3 regions of the Granulosicoccus sp. 3-233 genome follow, and region 2 is predicted to be linked to each of the others. Evidence: predicted binding sites of a transcription regulator. Region 2 holds the regulator's gene; each other region holds the start of a gene.

Region 1 (4,219 bases), on a different contig from region 2:
CGTTTGAGGGTGGCAGCCAGGTCCGGTTGTTTCAGAGTTTCACCCGGCTCATAGAAACTGCCATCTTCCTTGTAGAAAATGGCTGCCGAGGAATCCCAAGACTTCAACCTCTTTTCCAGCCCTTTGAGGCTGTCAGCCAGATCCGCAGTAACCTTGATGCCTTCCTCTGCCAGTCTGATGGCCGGCTGGATGACCTCGGCAAGACTCATGCTGCCATAGGCGTCCAATGCAGCCTGCATACCAGCGACCGTTCCTGGCACGCCTACAGCAAGCCCATGAAAGCGTGACAAATTGGAAACAGCGTCACCATTTTCATCCAGATACATGTCGCGAGTCGCACTGGATGGTGCCATTTCCCGATAGTCGATGGCTTTTGTCTCACCCGTCTCGGCATCATGAACCATCATGAAGCCTCCTCCACCCAGATTTCCCGCCCTGGGCAAGGTGACTGCCAATGCAAACGCCACTGCCACGCTCGCATCAACCGCATTGCCGCCCTCAGCCAGTATATCCAGACCTATTCGGGCCGCTACCTGCTCCTGAACCGAGACCATCGCCTGCCTGGCCCATACCGGGTGGATGCGATCTGCACCACTGTAAATGGCAGCTTCCTGGGCGAGAGTCACTTGTGAAGAAAACAAAGTTGCTGCCACACAGGCAGCCATTCCTAATCGTTGAATCAAGCCATCACCTTCAAATGTATTTGTCAATGTCGGGAAACGAATTTCCATGTGCATCACGCACGAACGCCTTGCAGTATAGGAGCTGTCGCGACCCTTTTGCCAGTAGGAGTTTATAACAGCCAGGACAGTTTCAGCCGTCTGTCCTGGCTGTTCATCGAAACGTTACTGCAAACCACTGGCATCAATGACACCTGCAGGACAACCTGGCGTCGTCAGATCCCCGGCCAGGATCAGATCGGCCACAGTACGATCAGGCTGAATGCGTCCTCTCAGGTTTATCGTGATCTCTTGCAGAAGCACACGTGACTGATCGCCCGTACAGTGGAATTGCACTCTATCACCAGCACCGCGACCAAACGCTTCATCGAATTTCTGCCGAATCTCCGCCGTATTCACGGATGTGCCGACATGCTCGGCCAGATAGCTGGCAACCACGGAATCGTTGATGACCTGAGTCAGTTGCAATGTATCGGCGAAGTACTCCTCTGCTCCTCCCCTACCGCGATGACAGGTTCCGTGCTTGATCCATTCATGGCGTTCAAGATGACTCGCCGTACCGGGCATGGCGATGCGTAGCCGCTCACGAGTCTCGGCACTCAGCATCGGATCCGGCAACAATTGCCACTGCCCATCCAGATCAATGGACTTGACGGAGTCGGCTACATCACAGTAGACATTGCCACGAGGTTGAGCCCAGAGGCCATGAATGGAAAGTTGCTGCTCCGTGATGGGAAGATTGCCATTATTCAGTTCAATGCATTCGGCCTTGTTGGGTCTTTTTTCGCAAAAGGCCGGTTGCCAACTCAATGCGAGGAGATTATCCCTTGATTCATCCGAGCCGTCATTGACGTCATCGCCATCGCCATCGCCATTATCTCCATCTCCATCTCCATCTCCATCTCCATCTCCATCTCCATCTCCATCTCCATCTCCATCTCCATCTCCATCTCCATCGCCATCGCCATCGCCATCGCCATCTCCATCTCCATCTCCATCTCCATCTCCACCTCCATCTCCACCTCCATCTCCATCTCCATCTCCATCTCCATCTCCATCGGTCAGTATCGTTTCCGTCCCGGCATCCACCACATGCATACCGCAGCTCACATGCACCCAACGATCTGCAGTAATCGGGGCATCCGGATCGATGATCTGAAAGTAGTCTCCGACCGGCTGATTCATGCCACGCAATTCGTAGGCGCGCATGGGCTCCGTGAAGCGATCTCCCGGGTTGCTCATGGAGTTCTTCGATTGATAGGCTTCGCAACGATCAATCGCAATGAAATAGCCGTTCAATGGTACAAAGGCTTGCGCGGAAAAGTATAGTGAGGTCAGCAGCAGGGGCAGGATCATTGATGGTTTCATGATGCACTCTCCGCTATCGGGTCAGCCTTGATGGTATGCCCTGATATCAGATGGGGGCAACGCAACAAAAGTCTTGCTCCGATCCCCTCGATAGAACTGAAAGGGGTCACCTCATCGGCTGGCTGGAACCGGATTACCTGCTCACGACCTCTTCGGTGTCGGGTCTCGGAACTCCAGCGGAAACATGCGCTGTGGTCCTATTGCAATATCAGCCAGTGAATACCGATCGAGAGTCTCGAGAAAGGCGTTGGTAGCTTCCAGCAAGGGCCCCGGCAAGGTACAGACCGGCGTAATGGGACAGAGATTTCCGGGTCTCTGGCATTCCACCAGGCCAAAATCCGGCTCCATCATGCGAACGATTTCACCCAGTGAAATCTGCTCCGCCGGCTTGCCCAGATACAGGCCGCCTGCCCGACCTCGCTTCGCCAGCAGCAGTCCGGCACGTGTCAAGGTGTTGACCACTTTCATGGTGGTACTGCGCGAGATGCCGTAGAACTCGACGACCTGGTCGATACGAAACAACGCTCCGTCTTTCTCCGCTGCAAACAACAGCACTCGAAACGCAATGTCACACGTGTCTGTCAGTCGCATGAATCCTCTCCGGCGCTATTGCTGACTCAAGGGCATGAGTCTAACTCATAAGAGTCATTTGACATGCATCTATCAATTCACCAAAATACATTCATCTAATATGCATCTTTAAGAGATTTCTACCATGCAACCCTTGTCTGAAAACACGATGAACGTCGTCAGCGCCACCGTCCCGGTCCTGGAAATCCACGGCGAAGCCATTGTTGCCCGGATGTACGAACGCTTGTTGCAGGATGCCGGAATACGCAGCTTTTTCAATCTGTCACATCAGAGCGGCAGTGCTCCCCAACACAAGGCATTGACTCACGCAATACTTGCCTATGCCCGGAACATACGCGAACCGCAGGTACTGACTGCAGCCATCGAGCGAATCGCACAGAAGCACGTGGCACTGAAGATCGAAGCGGCTCACTATGAAGCGGTAGGCAACTCCCTGCTGGCAGCCATCAGCGATGTGCTGGGTGAGGCTGCTAGCAGCGAGGTACTGAACGCTTGGGGTGAAGCCTACTGGTTTCTCGCTGGTGTTCTCATTGAACGCGAACAGTCAGTGTATGACGAACAGGCGAATCTACCGGGTGGTTGGTCAGGCTGGCGTGACTTTCTCATCACGGAAAAACGCGCGGAAACCAGCGAGATCACCTCCTTTACCCTGAGTCCGGTTGACGGTGCACCAGTACCGGCGCACAGGCCGGGACAGTACCTGACGCTGTTGCTGTGTATCGATGATGCAGCCAGTATCAGACGCACCTACTCCATTTCTTCAGCGCCCAATGGCCGCGATTTCAGAATCACCGTCAAACGTGAAGCTCAGGGAAAAGCGTCGACCTGGCTCCATGATGTTGCCGATACCGGCACGATCCTGTCGGTCGGTGCTCCGGCCGGTGACTTCTTTCTGGACCCAGAGAACACCTCAGAGGTAGTCTTGCTCTCCGGTGGTGTCGGCCTGACCCCCATGATTTCCATGCTTGAGGCCAATGCCAACAGGGCCTTGCCGATCACTTATGTTCACGCCGCCCGCAGCCGCTCACATCACGCCATGCAGGAGCTTCCTGCGCAACTGGCCACTCGATCAGTCGTATTCTACGAAGAAATCGATGATACAGAGGCTGTCGATGACAACACGGTGGTTCACGGCAGACTGGATGCGCAATGGCTTGCCGATAACACCCATATCCAGTCATCGGACTATTACATCTGCGGCCCGACAGGCTTCATGCAGGCAACAATCAACGGCCTGCGATCCATCGGTGTCCGCGATGAACGTCTGCACTATGAATTCTTCGGTCCGGCTTCCGAGGCCTTGTAATGGGTTCGTTCCGGACGATTGCCGGAACCGGCCTGCCCGTCACTCAGGCAGGCAGGCCGAAAAGATCCGCGAACCCAGCATTGTTCGTTCGCCGGGGAAATCTCCTGAACCCTCAGGCGACCGAGAGCTTCACATCGATGTTATTGCGCGTGGCGTTGGAATACGGGCAGACCTCATGCGCACGCTCTACCAGCTTCTCGGCTTCCTGCTTGTCTACTCCCGGCAATGACACCTCGAGCGCAATTTCGAGACCAAAACCACCTTCGGAACGCGG
Region 2 (4,219 bases):
TCTGGCCCTGGTATGGACAGGTGGTGCTCGATATCGTCTACGAAGCCTCGGAATTTCTGGATACTCCCTCCTATCGAAACGTTGTGCGCTGGGCCGAGCAGATCGCCGAACGTGAAGCCGTCAAACGAGGTCGAATGGTCAACTGCACCTGGGGAGACCCTGCCATGCAGCTGCATGAGCGTCACGATGCCAGTGATTTCGATACGATGACGCAGGACAAGATTGCAAAGCAGGCCTGATATCAGCACCGCTGCCCGGTTCCAGGCATCGTGACCGGGCAGCTGCCGAGCACTACGCAGGAGCGCCTGCCTGCCGGATCATCGTATTCACGCAGCCGACCTTCTCTCAAACTCTGTGCGGCTGTGCGACTGCCACTCTACAGGATGGTCGAAAAGCGCGACCTTGACTGATGCTGTTGCAGGTAGCGATCGAACTGGCTGCCAACCATGCGCAAAGCCTTGCGTCTGCCAAGGGCTGTGACCCGCACGCAGCGCTCTTCCAGCTGCACGTATCCCGATTCGACCAGCGGTTGCAAGGCCTGCAGTTCCTCTTCGAAATACTGGTCGAAATCGATCAGATAGCCGATCTCGAAGGTCGACTTGTCGATTTCACCCTGACACATGATGGCCATGATGACTGCGCGCCGCAGAATGTCATCACGTGACAGTTCCACGCCGCGTTGTGTGGGCAGGATATTCTGCGACACCCGGTCACCGTACTCATTGAGGCCCTTGAGATTCTGACTGTAGCAACTACCGATCCGGCTGATGGAGCTGGCACCGATAGCGACCAGATCGCAATCCGGTTGCGTGGAATACCCCTGAAAGTTGCGATGCAGACGACCGGTGCGACGTGCGTTGGCAAGACCGTCTTCCGGCAGGGCAAAATGATCCATGCCGATGTAGTCGTACCCGGCGGAATCCAGCAGATCGTTGGCCAGACAAAAGATATCCTGCTTGAGTTCGGGCGATGGCATGTCCTGCGGGTTGATCAGACGTTGCGCCTTGAAACGACTGGGCAGATGAGCGTAGTTGTACAGGGCAATGCGATCCGGACGCATGGCAATGACCTCTTCGACGGTTCGCGCAAAGCCTGCCAGGGTCTGCCTTGGCAAACCATGGATCAGATCGAAGTTCGTGGATTCGAAGCCCAGTTGACGACCCGTATCCAGTACCGATGCAACCAGGCTGGCCGGCTGCACGCGGTTGATGGCTGCCTGCACATCGACATCGAAATCCTGCACCCCCAGGCTCAGACGGTTGAACCCCGCTTCCCTGAGCACGTTCATCTTTTCTTCATCGACGGTTCTGGGGTCAATCTCCATCGAATACTCACCTGCCGAGGTCAGACTGAATCGTTCGGTAATGGCATTCATCAACCGCTGCAGATCCACACTCTTCAGATAGGTGGGTGTGCCGCCTCCGAAATGCAGCTGCAACAGGCGGCGATCCCCGCTGAGCAGTGAATCCACCATCGACAGTTCGCTGATCAGGTGCTCGATGTAACGTTCGGCCTTGGCGTAATCCTGAGTGATCTTCTTGTTGCAGGCGCAGTAGTAACACAAGGCACTGCAGAAGGGAATGTGCACATACAGGGACAATGGAACAGCTGGCTGCAGAGCTCGCGCCGCAAGATATCGCGCATGATCCTCGGGACCAAAGGCCTCCACGAAGCGGTCAGCAGTCGGATAGCTGGTATACCGCGGTGCACGCATGTCCAGACGTTCGACACAGTCGCAGGCAGTCTGCCCGACAGGCCCGGAGCCCGAATCATCTCCATGCCATTGCACCGGATAGGACACGGTGGAACGGCGCGAAGCGTCACGGGTGCAAAGCTCACGCCGACGATTGTGCGGCTTGACAGTTTTCATGGTGCTACTATTACGCAGGCACATGGAACTGTTGTTGACTATTGTCAACGATTTACAGGCGGTAAAACCCGCAGTTCGTCCAGCGTAGCAGCCAATCATGGAAAACCTAATGGCATCGACTTCCCACTCAGGAAAATTGCTCTCAGGCGGCTCACTCGCTGCGGCCTGTTCAACTTGCAGTTTGCGGGAACTGTGCGTGCCGGGCGGTATTCCGGTTGCCGAGCTGGAAAAACTCGACGCACTGGTGGCCATGCGCCGTCGTGTCAAGCGCGGCGACCCCCTGTTCATCGTCGGCGATGAATTTCGTGCTCTGTATGCTGTGCGCTCGGGCTTCTTCAAGACGCGCATTACCTCCAGCGATGGACGCGATCAGATAACCGGCTTTCAGATACCCGGAGAACTACTGGGCTTTGAAGGCGTTGCCACCGAACAGCATGGCGTTGATGCCATCGCACTGGAAGACAGCGAAGTGTGCATACTGCCCTATGGCGAGCTGGAACGCATTGCGCGAGATTTCCAGCCATTGCAGCATCAACTGCACAAGGTCATGAGCCGTGAAATCATGCGCGAACACAATGTCATGCTGTTGCTTGGCACCATGAAAGCCGAAGAACGTGTCGCCGCTTTCCTGTTGAACCTGTCGGAGCGATACCGCCACCTGGGTTATGCCGCCAACGAATTCATCCTGCGCATGACCCGCCAGGAGATCGGCAGTTACCTTGGATTGAAGCTGGAAACCGTGTCCCGTGCCTTTTCGAAGTTTCAGGAGCAAGGCGTCATCGAGGCCCAGGGCAAGAAAATCAGCTTGCTGGACATTCCTCAATTACGCAAACTGGTCAGTAGCCACAAGGGTTGAGCGCCGCACCGCATTGTTGATGCAAGTCAACGGCCCCTGTCCATACCAGCGCTAGACTCTCTGCATGGCCGTAGTCCGCAGACTACCAAAGGCAACACGAGGATAGCTGACCATGAACTTCAAGACTCTACTCGTCAATCTGAACAACGAGGCTGAAACCGAGCGACTGATGCCCACAGCCATCATGCTCGCGCGTCAGTTCGATGCGCATCTCATCGGACTTTACGCACTCCAGAACATGGAAGTGTATGCCAGTGTCTCCATGCAGTTGACCGGCGCTGCTCTGGAACAACTGCGAGAAAGTCAGGAGGCACAGGCAGCGCGTGTCAAGGCGGCCTTCGAGAAACAGACGGCAGCGGAAGACTTTGTCGCCGAATGGCGTCAGATAGAAACCTCGGTGGCCGCAACGGGTGAACAGGTAGCCGAACAGGCGCGCTGTGTCGACCTTGTCATCCTGTCACAGACAGATGCCGATCTTGACTCCCCCGCACTGGCATCGGCTCAGCGCAGAATCATCGAGCATTCGGGTCGGCCCGTGCTGGTCATTCCCCGGGTGGGAGAGATCCATTCCATCGGCAAACGTACGCTGATCGGCTGGAGCGGCACCGGTGAATCCGCTCGTGCCGCCCATGACGCCATACCCTTCATGCAACAGGGCGACGAAACCCGTATTTTCTGGATAACCGGTACCGGCGCAACCGCCGAGAGTGCCATGAAGGAGTCCGGTCACGATCTGGCATGCAACCTCGACCGGCATGGTATCAGGACCGTCGTATCGCACCGCCCCAAGAGTCAGATCGCGATTGGCGACGAGCTACTCAACGAGGCTGCCGATACCGGAGCCGACCTGATCGTCACCGGAGCATTCGGACATTCCCGGTTGTACGATTTCGTCATCGGTGCCACAACCTCTCACCTGTTGGCACACATGACCTCACCGGTCCTGTTCTCCCGTTGAACGAGCACTTGGCAAGACGCTGATCTGACTGTCAGGCGGTTGCGTCAAGTGCCGGTTTACCGGCCGGATCCTTCTTGCGGCGTGTGGTCATCCACACGCCGATGGCAGCGACGACCATTCCCAGCCAGGCCAGTGGCGTCATCTGTTCTCCCAGCACCAGCCAGGCAATGAAGGCGGAGACCGGCGGCACCAGAAAGAACAGTGCAGACACCCGAGTGGCTTCACCCCGGCGTATCATCATCAGCAGCAGACTGATGGCCAGCAGGGAGTTGCCCAGCACCAGATAGGCCAGTGCGAAGAGAAACGGCACGGTAACGCTGACATGCATGGGTTCGAACAACATTGCCAGTGGCAGCGTACCTGCCAGCCCTACCGCGTATTGCAGCAGATTCGATGTCAGCGGGTGGTGGCCGACACCGAATCGCTTTTCCCAGATCGTCGCCAGCGTGAAGGTGATCAGGGCAGCCACGGCAAACAGCAGCACTGTCAGACTGATCACGCCGATACCGGAATTGCCGGCGAGTACCATCGTTGT
Region 3 (4,219 bases), on a different contig from region 2:
AGCACTGTCGCAGGTCAGCGACGTGGTATTTGACAAGACTGGCACTCTGACCACGGGCAAGCCGGTTGTCAGTGACGTTCAGGTGGCTGATGGCGAGGCGCGACTGCGGGTGCTGCAACTGGCTGCTGCTCTGGAGCAGGGCTCCACGCATCCGCATGCTCATGCCTTGCGACAGGCACGGCTGGAAGCGCAGGGAAAATGGCTGGAGCAACCGGAGCAACAAGAACAATTGGATGCCCTGACCGAGTTGCAGCGGTGCGGTCTGGTGGCTACTCGCCTGTTGCACAGCGCGGGTCATGGTGTGGCGGCCGTGCTGGAAACTGATGACGCAACCCGCATGGGACTGTACCTGGGGTCGGCCAGATGGTGTGGCCTGTCCCCGCACGATATGCAGCAGTGGCAGGGGCAGGATGGTACAGAGGCGCAGGCTGCCAGCGAGGTGTACCTGGTTCTGCGACCCGTCGAAGACGGTGAGCATCCTGTTGAAGACAGCGCTACGGAGCTGGTGAGCGTTGCGGAACAGCTTGCAGAGAAGGCTACGGAGAGTGCTTCGAAGTGCGCTCGGGATAACGGCGCGGAAAAAACCACGGAGAAAACCACGGCGAATGACACGGGTAACGCTACAAGTAACGCCACAGGTAACGACACGGAGAAAGCCACTGAGAACGTGGCAGAGATCCGCATTTTGGCGCGCTTTCTGATCACGGACGCGCTGCGCATCGAAGCGCCGGCTCTGGTGACACGGTTGCAGCAGAAGGGCTTGACGGTGCATCTGTTATCGGGTGATCGATTGCCTGCGGTACGCCAGGCGGCAAGAACACTGGGTATCGAACGGTATTCTGCAGGCATGACGCCCGCAGACAAGCAAGCGGCCGTCGCCGACTTGCAGGCGACGGGTGCAACCGTGTTGATGGTCGGTGATGGCATCAACGATGCGCCGGTGCTGGCCAGCGCCGATGTCTCGCTGGCCGCCGGTGATGCGACAGCGTTGGCGCGTACGGCCGCCGATGTAATCTCCCTGTTGCCGGGCCTGGAGGGGCTCGAGGAATTGTTGGACAAATCCGTGCAGACCTTGCGTATCGTGCGTCAGAACCTGTGGTGGGCGGCACTGTACAATCTGACGGCCATCCCCTTGGCAGCGCTGGGGCTGGTGCCGCCCTGGGCTGCTGCCATCGGCATGGCCGGTAGCTCACTGCTGGTGGTGGCCAATGCCCAGCGGCTCTGGACTCGTGGCAGAACGCTGTCTGCGGATACCAATCCTTCACCGAGAATCCGCCTGTGGAATCGCTATTCCTGCTGATACCTTTATCCATCCTAGCAGTCGGCGTGGCGGTTGCCGTGTTTTTCTGGATGAATCACGACGGCCAGTTCGATGATGACCAGGGGCCGGCCTGGAGCATACTGCTGGACGATGATCGGCCGGATGCCGAAACATCGACCGAGGACACAGTGGCAAATGCCAAGGACGCAGATTCAGCGACGGCCAGCGATGACAGGGACACGCTTGCACAGGCTGAAGAATCGCCGAATACAGGCAACGGCTCAGCGCTGTGAGTCATCGATCGACGCAGGTCGTGTCACACTGACGCAGCCGAGAGTCAGCTTGGCAGACGCAGGTCACAGGTGTTGTGACGGAAATCCGGCACCTGCCGAGCGCGAGTGGACACTGTCGTTGATGTAGATCAAGTGCTCGTGACAGGCAGCCACGTACCATCATGTCGTTGGCATTTGCCATGCCTCCCGATTTTCACTCTGACACGGCAATCGTGCTGACAGGCATCTGCCCGAACCAGCACAGGGTCAGGATGAGAACAGGGGATCGAATTCACGCTGAGGGTTGCGATTAGATGAGTACTACCATGAACGAGGCGGCGGCACTGGTCGACTCTGAGCGGGAGGACTTGCAGGTAGAAAGCAAGGACACCTACAACTATAAAGTGGTGCGCCAGTTTGCGGTCATGACCGTGGTCTGGGGTGTTGTCGGCATGCTGGTTGGCGTCATCATCGCCGCGCAATTGACCTGGCCGGAGCTCAATGGCGGCGTGCCATGGATCAGTTTCGGACGCTTGCGGCCACTGCATACCAATGCGGTCATCTTCGCCTTTGGCGGCAGCGCCCTGTTTGCCACGGGTTACTATGTGGTACAGCGCACCTGCCAGGCACGACTCTGGGGGGGCTGGCTGGTTCCGTTCACGTTCTGGGGTTGGCAGGCAGTCATCGTTCTGGCAGCAATCACCTTGCCACTGGGAATCACCCAGTCGAAGGAATACGCGGAGCTCGAATGGCCCATCGATGTCCTGATCGCGCTGGTCTGGGTCGCATTCGCCCTGGTGTTCTTTGGCACCATCGTCAAGCGCAAGACCCCGCATATCTATGTCGCCAACTGGTTCTATGGCGGCTACATTCTTGCGGTTGCGGTTCTGCACATCGTCAACAGTGCCGCGGTACCTGTCACCATGGGCAAGTCCTACTCCGCTTATGCCGGTGTGCAGGATGCCATGGTGCAGTGGTGGTACGGCCATAACGCTGTAGGCTTCTTCCTGACAGCGGGCTTTCTGGGAATGATGTACTACTTCATCCCGAAGCAGGCGGGACGTCCGATCTACTCCTATCGCTTGTCCATCGTGCATTTCTGGGCATTGATCTTCACCTATATGTGGGCCGGTCCGCATCACTTGCATTACACCGCGCTGCCTGACTGGACACAATCGGTTGGCATGGTGTTTTCGCTGATTCTGCTGGCGCCCAGCTGGGGTGGCATGATCAACGGCATCATGACGCTCTCGGGTGCCTGGCACAAACTGCGTACCGATCCGATCCTGAAATTCCTGATCGTTTCCCTGTCGTTCTACGGCATGTCGACCTTCGAAGGTCCGATGATGGCGATCAAGACAGTCAATGCGCTGTCTCACTATACGGACTGGACCATCGGGCACGTGCATTCCGGTGCGCTGGGTTGGGTTGGCATGATCACCATGGGCTCCATCTACTACCTGATTCCGCGTCTGTTCGGTCGAACCCGCATGTACAGCGTCAGGCTCATCGAGATCCACTTCTGGATTGCAACCCTGGGTATCGTTCTGTATATCGCCGCCATGTGGATCGCCGGTGTCATGCAGGGGCTGATGTGGCGTGCCACCAACCCTGACGGAACGCTGGTCTATGCCTTCATCGAAGCGGTCAAGGCAACTCATCCGTACTTCATGATGCGTTTCTTCGGTGGTCTGCTGTACCTGAGCGGCATGTTGTTGATGCTCTACAACATGATCATGACCATTCGCCAGGGCAAGAACGCGGTTGCGGCAATTCCCGTTACTCAATCCGGACATGGACACGGTGCAGCCCCTGCGGCCGCCACCGTCGCCCAGTCCTGAACCCGGCAAAGACGAGACTGAAACATGAAAGTGACACACGAACTGGTCGAGAAGAACATCGGCCTGATGGTGATCCTGATCGTCCTGGTCATCTCCGTCGGTGGCCTGGTGGAGATCGTTCCATTGTTCTACCAGAAGTCCACCACCGAAGCGGTTGCCGGACTTGAACCCTACGATGCCATGCAACTGACGGGAAGGGATATCTATGTCAGAGAAGGTTGCTATAACTGCCACTCGCAGATGATTCGCCCGTTTCGCGCGGAAACCGAACGCTACGGACCTTATTCCGTCGCCGGCGAGTTTGTCTATGATCGACCGTTCCAGTGGGGTAGCAAGCGCACCGGACCGGACTTGCATCGAGTGGGTGGTCGCTATACCGACGAATGGCACAGGGTCCACATGAACAATCCACGTGATCTGGTGCCTGAATCCGTCATGCCTGCCTACCCATGGCTGGAGAAGACGGCACTCAAGCCCTCGGGTATCACGAAGAAGATGGAAGTGTTGCGCATGCTGGGACATCCCTACAGTCAGGAGCAGATCGATGCGGCGCCTGCAGAGCTGGAAGGCAAGAACGAGCTGGATGCCCTGATCGCCTATCTGCAGATATTGGGTACTGCGGGACGAGGAGTGCAGTAATGGGTATCACGGACATGAGAGTCATTGTCACTGTCGTCAGTTTCGTTGTCTTTCTGCTGATTGTGCTCTGGGCCTACAGCGGGCGTCAGAAGAAGCGATTCGACGAAGCGGCCAATCTGCCGTTCGCCGATGATGACATGCAGGAAAAGACGGTTGCCCAGTGGCAGGCTGCCAACGAGAACATGAATACCGATAAACCATCTGCC

What was found. The regulator FNR, encoded in region 2, switches genes on or off when oxygen is low (the NO sensors DNR and NnrR bind a similar motif). The targets are predictions, from matches to a motif close to TTGATNTANATCAA.
Region 1: the regulator FNR is predicted to act here: its motif matches at 2,698-2,711, upstream of ACUNV4_RS21730 (RrF2 family transcriptional regulator).
Region 3: the regulator FNR is predicted to act here: its motif matches at 1,673-1,686, upstream of ccoN (cytochrome-c oxidase, cbb3-type subunit I).

Annotation. Positions count from the first base shown of each region.
Region 1 is NZ_JBQYLE010000009.1:165,529-169,747, forward strand. It holds gene ggt (gamma-glutamyltransferase) at 1-653, opposite strand, end outside; gene ACUNV4_RS21725 (ribonuclease T2 family protein) at 846-2,048, opposite strand; gene ACUNV4_RS21730 (RrF2 family transcriptional regulator) at 2,190-2,639, opposite strand; gene hmpA (NO-inducible flavohemoprotein) at 2,764-3,945, shown strand; gene ACUNV4_RS21740 (organic hydroperoxide resistance protein) at 4,058-4,219, opposite strand, start outside.
Region 2 is NZ_JBQYLE010000002.1:634,317-638,535, reverse strand. It holds gene yghU (glutathione-dependent disulfide-bond oxidoreductase) at 1-239, shown strand, start outside; gene hemN (oxygen-independent coproporphyrinogen III oxidase) at 377-1,870, opposite strand; gene fnr (fumarate/nitrate reduction transcriptional regulator Fnr) at 1,968-2,726, shown strand; gene ACUNV4_RS07645 (universal stress protein) at 2,839-3,684, shown strand; gene ACUNV4_RS07640 (DMT family transporter) at 3,716-4,219, opposite strand, start outside.
Region 3 is NZ_JBQYLE010000001.1:72,507-76,725, forward strand. It holds gene ACUNV4_RS00330 (heavy metal translocating P-type ATPase) at 1-1,300, shown strand, start outside; gene ccoS (cbb3-type cytochrome oxidase assembly protein CcoS) at 1,279-1,554, shown strand; gene ccoN (cytochrome-c oxidase, cbb3-type subunit I) at 1,860-3,374, shown strand; gene ccoO (cytochrome-c oxidase, cbb3-type subunit II) at 3,405-4,013, shown strand; gene ACUNV4_RS00350 (cbb3-type cytochrome oxidase subunit 3) at 4,013-4,219, shown strand, end outside.